Regions from separate parts of the Bacillus sp. 11C genome, predicted to be linked through region 3. Evidence: riboswitches for the same ligand, from Rfam matches in the RefSeq annotation. Region 3 holds a riboswitch; each other region holds the start of a gene.

Region 1 (4,195 bases), on a different contig from region 3:
AATCTAAAAATCCTCCGTGGCTTCTGCTGTGTTCGATTGTAATCACATCGGCATCAAGATCATTGATCGTATCGACGATGTCTTCGAAGTTGCTGTAGCACATATGTGTATGAATTTGCGTCTCGTTTTTCACGGAAGAAGTGGTTAATCTGAATGCTTCAGCCGCCCAAGTCAAATACTCATCCCAATCGCGGGTTTTCAATGGAAGGCCTTCTCGCAGCGATGGCTCATCGACTTGAATGATTTGAATGCCTGCGTCCTCAAGCGCTTTTACTTCTTTGCGAAGGGCGAGCCCGATTTGGAAGGCGATATCTTTTCTCGAAATGTCGTTTCGAGGGAAAGACCAGTTCAAGATTGTAACTGGGCCGGTCAGCATTCCTTTCACATGCTTGGATGTCAATGACTGTGCATATAACGTGTCTTTCACTGTCATCGGTTCAATAAATTCAACATCTCCGTAAATGACTGGCGGGCGGACACAGCGTGAGCCGTATGATTGAACCCATGCGTATTTTGTGAAGGCAAAGCCGGCCAGCTTCTCACCGAAGTATTCGACCATGTCTGTCCGTTCAAATTCACCGTGAACAAGGACATCAAGTTCCAATTCTTCCTGAATATCAATCCATCGTTTTGTTTCTGCATTGATAAAGTTTTGATACTGTTCATCAGACCACTCATTTTTCCGCCATTTTTGGCGTGCGCTCCGCACTTCAGCAGACTGCGGGAAGCTTCCGATCGTAGTCGTCGGCAAAAGCGGAAGGCCAAGAGATTCATTTTGCAGGGCTAAACGTTCTTCAAACGGAATCGGGCGTTTGAAGTCTTTATCGGTTAATTGCTCAAGCTCTTTCTTCTGTTCGGAATTCGCGCCTGTTGCAAACTGTTTGAGCGCCTGAATATCCGTTTTAGCCTGCTGAATGTGTTCGCTGATCGCCGCTTTTCCTGATACTAAGCCTTCTTTCAAAGCTGTCAGCTCAGCTAGTTTTTCTTTTGCGTATGATAATCCGTTCAGCAGATCCTTTTCCAAATGCTCGTCAGGGTGCTTCGCTACCGGAACGTGCAGCAGGCTGCTGGAAGGCTGAATCCACAGTTCATCCACTTTTGCAATGCTGAGAATATCAAGAACGGCATCGAGACGTTCTTCGAGATCCGCTTTCCAAATGTTGCGTCCGTCGATAACGCCAGCTGCCAGCACTTTGTCTGCTGGAAAGCCGTGTGTTTTCAGCTGTTCCAGGTTTCTGCCTTTATCGTGAACGAAATCAAGGCCAATTCCCTGTACTGGGTAAGAGATCAGCTCTTCGTAAGCATCAACAGAATCAAAATACGTTTGCAACAGCACATTCAAGGATGAAAGTTCACTTGTGATGTTTTCGAATAATTCTTTTGCACCGCGGACATCTTCGCTAGAGGCTGTAACAAGCGCCGGCTCATCGATTTGAACCCATTGTACGCCTTCTTCTTCAAGTTCTTTCAAAAGCTGTACATATAACGGCACAAGACGTTTTTGGATCGCTTTTGCTTCAGACGGTTCATAGCCTTTAGCAAGCGTAACGAACGTATAAGGGCCGACAATCACAGGTTTTGTTTCAACGCCGTATTCCTGTTTGATCCGGCGGTAGTCTGTGAGCTGTTTGTTTCTTGTCAGGCGGAATTCAATGCTTTCGTCATATTCAGGAACGATGTAATGGTAATTTGTATTAAACCATTTTGTCATTTCACTAGATACGGCGTCTTTTATTCCGCGGGCGATAGCGAAGTATGTATCGGTAGCGTCAGTCAAATGTCTGAATCGTTTCGGAATCCAGTTGAAGCTGATTGCTGTGTCGAGTACATGGTCATACTGTGTGAAATCAGAAACAGGCACAACATCAATCTGCTGGTCGATTTGTGTTTTTACTGCGGATAAAAAGAGGTCGTCGATTTGCTTTAAAAACGTATCTTTATCAGTGCTGCCTTTCCAATACGCTTCAAGCGCTTTTTTCCATTCTCTGTTCAGTCCGATTCTTGGAAATCCTAAATTCGATGTTTTGATGGTTGTCATTGTTTCTCCTCCTTTATATGTAAAACACTCTCGTTAACCCGCGGATACAGGCTGCTAAGAGGTTTTCTCACAACAAAAAGCCTCTTTCCCATGAGAGAAAGAGGCTTTTCTGCGTAAAACACTGCCTCTCTCATCTCTCAGACACAATCTGATGGAATTAGCACCGTGCCTTATGAGACAGCAGTCTCGGCGCGAAAAGCAGTGCGCCCCATTTCACAATGGAATTACGGTCGGTTGCTGTTGGGGTCAAAAGGCCAATCCCTCGCCCAACTCTCGATAAGAGAAAATGTTATTAATTTTTTGAAAAGTTAAATCATTTGTTGGTAATCTTAACAGTAATTCAAATTTGTTGTCAACATAGAATTTGAAATTTTATTTACTCTATGTGGTTTATGTTATATAAGAAAAATAATTTTATAGGGTCATCAAATGTGATTGCGCTGCTCTTTCTGCCAGCTCATCAGGAGCGGTTAAATACAGGAATCCATTACCTGCCAGCGTTTTTGCAATATCGAGAGGGAGTGTTCTGCGGACCAGCTGTGCATAAACTTCAGTTTCAGAAAGCTTTCGTTGAAATGATTCTTCTTCATAGCTTTTGATTAAAGCAAGCGCTCCGCTGACATGAGGGGCAGCCATTGAAGTGCCGGTAAGCTTACCGTACTTCTTGTTAGGAAGGGTGGACACTATATTTTCTCCCGGTGCCACAAGATCAATCTCTTTATTGGCGTTAGAAAATTCTGATAATTCACGCGCTACGGAAACAGATCCAACCGCGATCACTTCATTATAAGCCGCAGGGTAGGAAAGCTCTTCTGTTCGTTCGTTTCCGTCACCTTCATTTCCCGCTGCGCAAACGACAAGCACTCCGTTTTTGACGGCGTTTTTCACCGCTTCTTCAAGCTCCGGCACATCGTTCGGTCCGCCAAGGGACATCGAGATGATATCGGCTTTCTGTTCCACAGCGTAGTTAATGCCGTTAATAATCCATTCATATTGGCCGCTGCCGTTTGCACCGCCAAGAACTTTCACAATCAATAGGCTTGCCTCAGGCGCGACCCCGGCAATGCCGCCGTTTGAATCGTTAGCTGCAATCGTTCCGGCGACGTGTGTGCCGTGTCCGTTGTAATCGGAAATCGCATCTTCCTTGCCGCCGTCATCATCCGTGAAGTTCTTTCCGCCGATGACTTGATTTTTTAAATCAGGGTGGCTTATGTCGCAGCCCGTGTCCAATACAGCAATTTTCACATTTTTTCCTTTTACCCCTTTTGCCCATATTTCTGGCGCCTTAATCACTTTAATGCCTTCAGGAAGCTCGTTTACATCCATGATCTGCTCATTCGTCACATACGGGATCAAGCGGATTTCACCATTCATAAAAAAGCCCTCCTTTTTTATGCTTGCAAGTGGATACAAGGATGTTGCTTCACATTATATGAAAAAAGCAACCGCTCGGACAGAGCCATTTGAAGCATTTTGAAAAAATAGGATACAACCCAAAGAATTAGTAATTTTCAAAATATTGGATGGCTTCAGCTTGTATGACTGGGATTCAGCGGTCAGTCAAGTTATAATAGTGTTTGGGGAAAGGAGTAGTGTGATGAAACTGAATGAAAAATTATATGCATTTTTTTCAGAGTATGTGGAACAAATGGCTGATGAATGGATTGAAACGATGGAAGAAAGCGATCCGAATTCGATTTATGCCTTACATAATGCATCTGTAACGGAAGAATTGAAAGAACAGGACAGAGAATTTTACCGGCATCTGAATGACATGTATGTTTTACCGGAAAAACAATTTCTCGAAGAATTTCGAGTGTGGGTCATTGAGCTGACGAACGATCAAAAGCATCTCGACACTCCGGTTCAGTATGTGATTCGGGAGTTTATGAGAAACCGGAGATTATATACGAAGTATTTTGAGAAGTTCGCAGAAGAAAATGAGTCGGCGTTTGAACCGGGAGAGAAACAAAAATGGGCCGATTTGATTGTAAAAGTTTTTGATTTTACCATTTATACATTCGTCGATCACGCTGAAGCAAATGCCAAACAGCAATTAAACGCCCAGAGAGAAATGATATTGGAATTAAGCTCGCCTATCATTACCCTGAGCAAATCAACAGCTCTGCTGCCGCTTGTCGGTGACATTGACACTGA
Region 2 (4,195 bases), on a different contig from region 3:
CTCGCTTCGGGAACCCGACGCCTAGAGTAGCTGAGACTGGCGCTGGAATGCTCAATGCGATCGGTCTGCAAAACCCGGGGCTGGAAAGCGTCTTGCAAAATGAGCTGCCGTGGCTTGAGCAGTTTGCAACACCGATCATTGCCAATGTCGCAGGTTCTCAGATCGAGGATTATGTAGAAGTCGCAGAGCATATCAGTAAAGCGCCCAACGTTCATGCACTTGAATTGAACATTTCCTGCCCGAATGTGAAAACAGGCGGAATCGCTTTTGGCACGAACCCTAAAATGGCTGCTGATTTGACGAAAGCGGTTAAAGAGGTTTCAGATGTACCCGTTTATGTGAAGCTTTCCCCGAACGTGGCAAATATCACAGAAATTGCATCAGCGATCGAGGAGGCGGGAGCGGACGGTCTTACGATGATCAACACATTAATCGGGATGAGACTCGATTTAAAATCAGGAAAGCCGATATTAGCGAATAAAACAGGGGGGCTTTCTGGTCCTGCTGTGAGGCCGGTTGCTATTCGCATGGTGTATGAAGTCAGCCAGGCGGTCAACATCCCGATTATCGGAATGGGAGGCGTGCAGACGGCCGAAGATGCACTGGAATTTCTTCTTGCGGGAGCAAGCGCGGTCGCTGTCGGAACAGTAAACTTTGTAAATCCTTTTGCATGCCCAGATATTATAGACCAGCTCCCAGCTGTTTTGCGCCAATACGGCTATCAATCAATTGAAGAATGCATCGGAAGGAGCTGGAACCATGAAAAACAACCTGCCCATCATCGCGCTTGATTTTGCAACAGCTGAAGAAACACTTGCATTCTTAGCGCCTTTTCAGCAAGGACCGTTATTTGTAAAGGTTGGGATGGAGCTTTTTTATCAAGAAGGGCCATCTATCGTCAAACAACTAAAAGAAAGAAATTGCGAGCTGTTTTTAGATTTAAAGCTTCATGACATCCCGACCACTGTAAACAAAGCGATGAAGCGCCTTGCCGGTCTCGGAGTAGACCTCGTCAATGTTCATGCGGCAGGAGGCAAAAAAATGATGCAAGCAGCTCTGGAAGGCTTAGAAGAAGGGACGCCGGCCGGACAAAAACGCCCGTCCCTTATCGCGGTAACCCAGCTGACAAGCACATCTGAACAACTCATGAAAGATGAACTGCTGATCGAAAAACCTCTGATCGACACGGTCGTCCACTACAGCAAACTGGCGGAAGAAAGCGGGCTGGATGGAGTGGTCTGCTCTGTTCATGAAGCAAAAGCCATTTACGAAGCGGTATCGCCTTCATTTCTGACTGTTACTCCGGGGATCAGGCTGTCAGAGGACGCTGCGAATGACCAAATCCGCGTAGCGACACCTGCAATTGCAAGAGAGAAAGGTTCATCAGCGATTGTGGTGGGACGCTCGATTACAAAAGCGAAAGACCCGGTAAAAGCCTATGAAGCTGTCAGACTCGAATGGGAGGGGATCAAATCATGAAACAAGTCATCGCAAAACATCTATTAAACATCCAAGCTGTATTTTTACGCCCGAACGAGCCATTTACATGGGCTAGCGGCATTTTATCGCCCATCTACTGTGACAATCGCCTTACGCTATCATTCCCGGAGGTCAGAAATGATGTCGCTTCAGGCATCAGCAAGCTTGTCGAAGAGCATTTTCCTGAAGCTGAAATGATTGCGGGAACAGCAACAGCCGGTATTCCTCATGCTGCTCTGGCGGCTGACCGTTTGAATCTTCCGATGTGTTATGTGAGAAGCAAGCCGAAAACGCACGGAAAAGGCAATCAGATTGAGGGAACTGTTCAAAAAAGCCAAAAAACGGTTTTGATCGAAGACTTAATTTCCACAGGAGGCAGTGTGCTTGAAGCTGCGGCGGCTTTACAAGCGGCAGGCTGTGAAGTGCTTGGTGTCGTCTCAATCTTTACGTACGGACTGCCTAAAGCGCAGGAAGCGTTTGCGAAGGCAGAACTGCCATACTACTCTTTAACTGATTATGATACGCTCACACAGGTCGCGCTTGAAAACGGAAATATTCATTCAGACGATTTAGAAAAGCTGAAAACGTGGAAACAAAATCCCGAGTCAAAAGATTGGTTTAAAAAATAACAAATAAATTTTGGTGATGTACAAGGGCTCCAAAGCCTTTCTGTACTTGAAAACAGGCCTTGCAGCCTGTTTTTTTATTAATCCTATAAAAAAAGTCGGGTTGACTTATGTTAGAATTGTGCTAAAATTTACTACAAATCTAAAAACTTATCAAGAGCGGCTGAGGGACTGGACCTATGAAGCCCGGCAACCTGCACAGTTTGTAAGGTGCTACTTCCAGCAAAATGAATTCCATTTTGAAAGATAAGGGCTACATGCTGTTCCTGTCTTTCTTTCCGCCGGATTGAAAGTTTTTTATTTTAAGAGGAAAAAAGGCTGACTGCGATAACCGCAGCCGCGCAATACAATTGGTAAAAGACAACCAGCAGAAAGCTACTGTTGTCTCCGAAAGGAGGAAAGAAGAAATGTTAACGTACGATAATTGGGAAGAACCAACGATTACATTTCCGGAAGACGATCCTTATAAAGGAGCGCTGTCAGTTTTAAAGTGGGCATACGGCCATTACGGCAATCAGCTTGTTTATGCATGCAGTTTCGGAATTGAAGGAATCGTTTTGATTGACTTAATTTATAAAGTGAAAAAAGACGCAGAGATTGTGTTTCTTGATACAGGGCTTCATTTTAAAGAAACATATGAAACGATTGAACGAGTGAAAGAGCGTTATCCTGGTCTTCATATCATCCTGAAAAAACCAGACCTTACCCTTGAACAGCAAGCCGGTGAATATGGTGACAAACTGTGGGAAAGAGAACCGAATCAATGCTGCTATCTCAGAAAGATCGTTCCTTTAAGAGAGGCGCTTTCGGGACATCCGGCTTGGCTTTCCGGTCTGCGCCGCGATCAAGGGCCAAGCCGTGCCCATACGAATTTCTTAAACAAAGATGAAAAATTCAAATCAGTAAAAGTATGCCCGCTTATCCATTGGACTTGGAAAGACATTTGGAGATACACATCCCGGAATGAGCTGGACTACAATCCGCTTCATGACCAAGGTTATCCAAGTATTGGCTGCGCGCCTTGTACGGCTCCTGCTTTTACCGCAGAGGATTTACGCTCAGGCAGATGGAATGGCATGGCGAAAACAGAATGCGGACTGCATGAATAAGGAGCTGCAAAATGGAACTAGCCGCTATTTTATTTAGCTTGTTTTTCGCGATGAATATTGGTGCAAGCGGCGCTGCAGCTTCGATGGGAGTTGCTTACGGCTCTGGAGCCATCAGAAAGAAAACCTACGCTTTGATCCTATGCGCAGTCGGTGTGCTAGCTGGGGCGGTCATTGGCGGGGGGGAGGTTGTAAAAACCATCAGTTCCGGAATTATCCCCGAGCAGACGATTACACTGACGATTGTTTGCATTATTATTGGAGCCGCTGCGCTGTCGCTCTTTACGGCTAATCTGCTCGGCATTCCTTTGTCGACAAGTGAAGTAACAGTCGGTGCTGTTGTCGGCGTGGGAGTCGCTTACAAAGTATTGTTTGTGAACAGCCTTCTGGTCATTGTGTCGTTTTGGGTTTTTGTCCCGCTGTTCGCTTTCGGCTTCACCTATTTCGTATTTAAGCTGTTTCGTTATTTTAAGATTGAAATTAAATCTTCTAAAAAGCAAAAATTCCTTGGCATTGCATTGTTAGGTGCCGGATTTTTCGAAGCGTTCTCTGCCGGCATGAACAACGTGGCGAATGCCGTTGGCCCGTTAGTGGCGGCCGGTGTGCTGGATGTCGCGAAAGGAACTTTGTACGGAGGAGCGTTTGTTGCTCTTGGCGCGCTGTTATTAGGCCGGCGTGTGTTAGAAACAAACGGGAAGAAAATTACGAGATTCTCAAAAGGAGAAGGCATTCTCTTATCCGGTACGGGAGCGGGACTGGTGATCATCAGTTCGGTATTTGGGATGCCGGTGCCTTTGGCGCAAGTCACTTCATCGTCTATTATCGGAATAGGCATGGCAAAAAACGGTCCGAATGTGTTCCATAAACAAGTTGTTCAAACGATGCTGAAGGTATGGATTGTATCGCCGTTTTTATCTTTATCGATTTCTTATATGCTTGTATCCTTGTTTTTAAAAGCGGATTATTATTCAATCTTTATTATGG
Region 3 (4,195 bases):
TGCATCCTGTTTTCTCGGAAGCAGCGACATATTGACTGAACCGTCTTCTTTTACTTGAATCACCCGTCCCGTGATTCTTGAACCGAGTCTTGGCTCCTCTTTTCTTTCTGACGGATGGATAAAACCGCGGATACCGTCGTCCGTGATAATGAATGAACCTGTTGCGATCAGTCTATACACCGTACCTGTCAGCTCTTTATTCATCAGATCCTCTGAGGCATCGGTAAACAGTTCGCTGATGATGTCTTCCGGCGCTGGTTTGGCAAACATGCGCCCCCGGTTCGTCACTTTCAGCATACAGTAGAGCTTGTCGCCTTTTTGCGGCCAGACATCTTCGTATGGCGGCAAATGCTCAGTTGCAACAAGCGCGTCCTTAGATAAACCGACATCAACGAATACTCCCATATCTTCCACTTTATCCACCACTTCGACCCAGCCGTACTCATCCGCGCTGATGACAGGTATTCTCATCGTGGCCGCAAGCCTTTCCTGCTGATCGACGTATATAAAAACCTCTACTTCGTCTCTGTCCTCGATATCCTCAGTTATTTCACTGTTATGTAAGAGAATCGTGTCTTCTCCGTCGGTTAAAAAGTAACCGAAGTCCGTTTGGTGATCTATACTCAAGGTTAATTGCTGCCCTGGTCTCATGCTATCGTCCTTCCTGTTCCGCTTATTTTTCTGCGGATGCTGTTAACATTTTTTCCAATCATCACAAATTGATTCTTTGTTCTGTTGGAAGTTTCTCTTTATTCTACTATAATCAACACATAAGTTAAATGTTATGGAGGTTTTCATATGGCAAAAGAAAGTTCATTTGATATAGTATCCAAGGTGGAATTGCCTGAGGTGCAAAACGCGATCCAAATCGCATTGAAGGAAATCAGCACACGCTATGACTTTAAAGGAAGCAAAAGCGACATTTCTTTAGATAAAGAGGAGCTTGTCCTCGTTTCCGATGACGAATTCAAATTAAGCCAGCTGAAAGATGTGCTGGTCAGTAAATTGATTAAACGAAACGTGCCGACAAAAAACATTGATTACGGCAAGGTTGAAAACGCGTCCGGCGGAACGGTGCGCCAGCGCGCAAAGCTTGTTCAAGGCATTGACAAAGATAATGCCAAAAAAGTCAATATGATCATCAAAAACTCCGGACTGAAAGTAAAGTCTCAAGTGCAGGATGATCAAGTGCGCGTCACCGGAAAAAACAAGGATGACCTGCAGCAGATTATCTCAGCTGTGCGGGATGCAGATCTGCCGATTGACGTTCAATTTATAAATTTCAGATAAATTTTCTGAATCCTATTGATTATTGTCTTTATTTTCGGTAAATTTGGAGAAAGGGAAAAAACCCGGAATCTTTTGGCATTTCCTGAACACGAAAACTTCATATCCGTTCTTATCAAGAGAAGCAGAGGGACTGGCCCGACGAAGCTTCAGCAACCGGTGTAATGGCGATCAGCCATGACCAAGGTGCTAAATCCAGCAAGCTCGAACAGCTTGGAAGATAAGAAGAGACAAAATCACTGACAAAGTCTTCTTCTTAAGAGGACTTTTTTTATTTCTCTTTTTTCCTTGCTGAATGTGAATAAAGGAGGCAGACAATGGGACTTTTAGAAGATTTGCAAAAACAGGTGTTAATCGGTGACGGCGCCATGGGGACGCTCCTCTACTCCTATGGCATTGACAGATGTTTCGAGGAGCTCAACATTTCGAAGCCGGAGGAAATTCAGCGCATACATAAAGCGTACGTTGAGGCGGGAGCCGACATCATTCAAACGAATACGTACGGGGCCAATTATATTAAATTATCGAGACACGGGCTTGAGGATGACATTAAAAAAATGAATCAAGAGGCAGTAAGAATCGCGCGGGCTTCAGCAGGCGATGCGTACGTCCTTGGGACGATGGGCGGCATCCGCACATTTAATAAAAACGCGTACAGCCTTGACGAAATCAAACGCAGTTTTCGCGAGCAGCTGTACCTGCTGCTGCATGAAGAGCCGGATGGCTTGCTGTTAGAAACATATTATGATTTGGAAGAAGCCCGTGAAGTGCTGAAAATCGCGCGCAAAGAGACTGGACTTCCAATTATGCTCAATGTCTCTATGCATGAGCAAGGCGTACTGCAGGACGGAACATCTCTTTCTGAAGCATTGCGATCGATTGCGGATCTCGGGGCTGATATCGTCGGCATTAACTGCCGGCTCGGCCCTTATCATATGATTGAAGCGCTCAGCGAAGTGCCGATTTTTGATGACGTGTTCTTATCAGTTTATCCGAACAGCAGTCTTCCTTCGCTTGAAGAGGGACGGCTCGTCTATGAAACTGACGACACGTATTTTCAAAACAGCGCGTCAGAATTCCGCAAGCAAGGCGCGCGGATTATCGGCGGCTGCTGCGGCACCACGCCGAATCATATCCGCGCGATGGCGGAAGCGGTTGGCGGGCTTGCTCCGATTACGGAAAAAGAAGTCAAAACCCGGGCGAAAGAATTTATCTCTGTTCATCATGAGCGGACAGAGCCCGGCCTGAATGAGATCGCGGCGGAAAAACGCTCCATCATCGTAGAGCTGGATCCGCCGAAAAAATTGAGTTTTGACAAGTTTTTGTCCGCCGCTGCTGAATTAAAAGAAGCGGGAATCGACGCCCTGACGCTCGCTGATAATTCCTTGGCGACCCCGCGGATCAGCAATGTTGCCTGCGGCGCCCTTGTGAAGCAGCAGCTCGATATGCGCTCCCTTGTCCACATTACGTGCCGTGACCGAAACATTATTGGCTTGCAGTCACATTTAATGGGCCTTGATACATTAGGGCTGAATGACGTGCTGGCTATCACAGGCGACCCTTCTAAAATCGGGGACTTCCCGGGGGCGACGTCTGTTTATGATTTAACATCCTTTGATTTAATCAGACTGATCAAACAGTTCAATGAAGGGCTGTCCCTGTCCGGAAAACCCCTTGGCAAGAAAACGAATTTCTCAGTCGCCGCCGCATTTAATCCTAACGTCCGCCATCTGGATAAAGCGGTAAAACGGCTGGAGAAAAAAATAGATTGCGGCGCCGATTATTTTGTTTCACAGCCTGTCTATTCCGAGCAGCAGCTTGTCGATATCCATAACGAAACAAAGCATCTGAAGACGCCGATCTATATCGGCATTATGCCGCTCACAAGCAGCCGGAATGCTGAATTCATCCACAATGAAATTCCCGGGATTAAGCTGTCAGACTCTATTCGCGAAAAAATGGCTCTTGCAGGTGAGGATAAAGAGAAGCAAAAAGCGGAAGGCCTTGCAATTGCACATTCCCTTCTGGATGCGGCATGCGAGCTGTTTAACGGCATCTACTTGATTACGCCTTTTCTCAGATCTGACTTAACCGCTGAGCTCACCACGTATATTCAGCAAAAAGACGAACAACGCCAAAATATTTATTTGCGTTAAATATGGCTGCCTGAGTCAATCAGGCAGTCTTTTCTAATCGGATTCATGTTACGATATAGAAAACTTTTTAAGAGGAGGAACATCATGCTTGAAGTTAAAACCATTTCCGCAGAAGATACATACGACATCCGGCAGCGCATCCTGCGTCCCCATCAATCCATCGAACAATGCAAATATGAACAGGACCATGCGGAAGGCGCTTTTCATCTCGGTGTATTTTTTGAAGGAACGCTCATCAGCATCGCTTCTTTTTCCCCTCAACATCAGCCATTATTAACAGCCTCAGCCGCATATCAGCTGAGGGGCATGGCGACGCTTGAAGGATATCGCGAACAAAAAGCCGGCAGCGCGCTGATCAAACACGCGGAGGAGAAGCTGGACGAGAGAGGCGTGCAGGCGGTCTGGTGCAATGCAAGATACCATGTCAAAGGCTACTACGCAAAGCTTGAATGGAAGGAACTTGGCGAACCATTTGAAGTTCCCGGCATTGGCAAACATATCGTCATGTACAAAAAACTCGGAACAAGCAGGTGAACTGTGTGAAGGTAATGGATGAGCTGATTGAGCTTCATGAAGAACATATTCCCGGCCTATTGCGGCTTTGCAGGCAAGCCGGGTGGCCGGATTATGGCGAACAAGAGCTGAAGATGCTTGTCCAACAAGGACGCTTTTTCGGTTATCAAAATGTCCGCGGAGACATCATCTCCTGTATCGGCTTGTTTTTGTTTGGCCGTCTTGCTTCTATCGGACTC

What was found. A riboswitch is a leader RNA that binds a small molecule or an ion and turns the genes downstream of it on or off. The one in region 3 is predicted to bind S-adenosylmethionine.
Region 1: another riboswitch for S-adenosylmethionine. It lies ahead of metE (5-methyltetrahydropteroyltriglutamate--homocysteine S-methyltransferase); the one in region 3 lies ahead of ACY3LV_RS15690 (bifunctional homocysteine S-methyltransferase/methylenetetrahydrofolate reductase).
Region 2: another riboswitch for S-adenosylmethionine. It lies ahead of ACY3LV_RS08410 (phosphoadenylyl-sulfate reductase); the one in region 3 lies ahead of ACY3LV_RS15690 (bifunctional homocysteine S-methyltransferase/methylenetetrahydrofolate reductase).

What each region holds. Positions count from the first base shown of each region.
Region 1 is NZ_JBUPVZ010000007.1:10,691-14,885, reverse strand. Features, by position in the region: gene metE (5-methyltetrahydropteroyltriglutamate--homocysteine S-methyltransferase) at 1-2,038, opposite strand, end outside; SAM riboswitch class I at 2,166-2,321, opposite strand; gene isp (serine protease Isp) at 2,453-3,412, opposite strand; gene rsbRB (RsbT co-antagonist RsbRB) at 3,636-4,195, shown strand, end outside.
Region 2 is NZ_JBUPVZ010000004.1:287,726-291,920, reverse strand. Features, by position in the region: gene ACY3LV_RS08425 (dihydroorotate dehydrogenase) at 1-791, shown strand, start outside; gene pyrF (orotidine-5'-phosphate decarboxylase) at 760-1,479, shown strand; gene pyrE (orotate phosphoribosyltransferase) at 1,476-2,108, shown strand; SAM riboswitch class I at 2,253-2,358, shown strand; gene ACY3LV_RS08410 (phosphoadenylyl-sulfate reductase) at 2,513-3,214, shown strand; gene cysP (sulfate permease) at 3,226-4,195, shown strand, end outside.
Region 3 is NZ_JBUPVZ010000011.1:120,257-124,451, reverse strand. Features, by position in the region: partial or broken gene ACY3LV_RS15700 (CvfB family protein) at 1-700, opposite strand, end outside; gene ACY3LV_RS15695 (YajQ family cyclic di-GMP-binding protein) at 799-1,290, shown strand; SAM riboswitch class I at 1,397-1,514, shown strand; gene ACY3LV_RS15690 (bifunctional homocysteine S-methyltransferase/methylenetetrahydrofolate reductase) at 1,605-3,443, shown strand; gene ACY3LV_RS15685 (GNAT family N-acetyltransferase) at 3,528-3,977, shown strand; gene ACY3LV_RS15680 (GNAT family N-acetyltransferase) at 3,983-4,195, shown strand, end outside.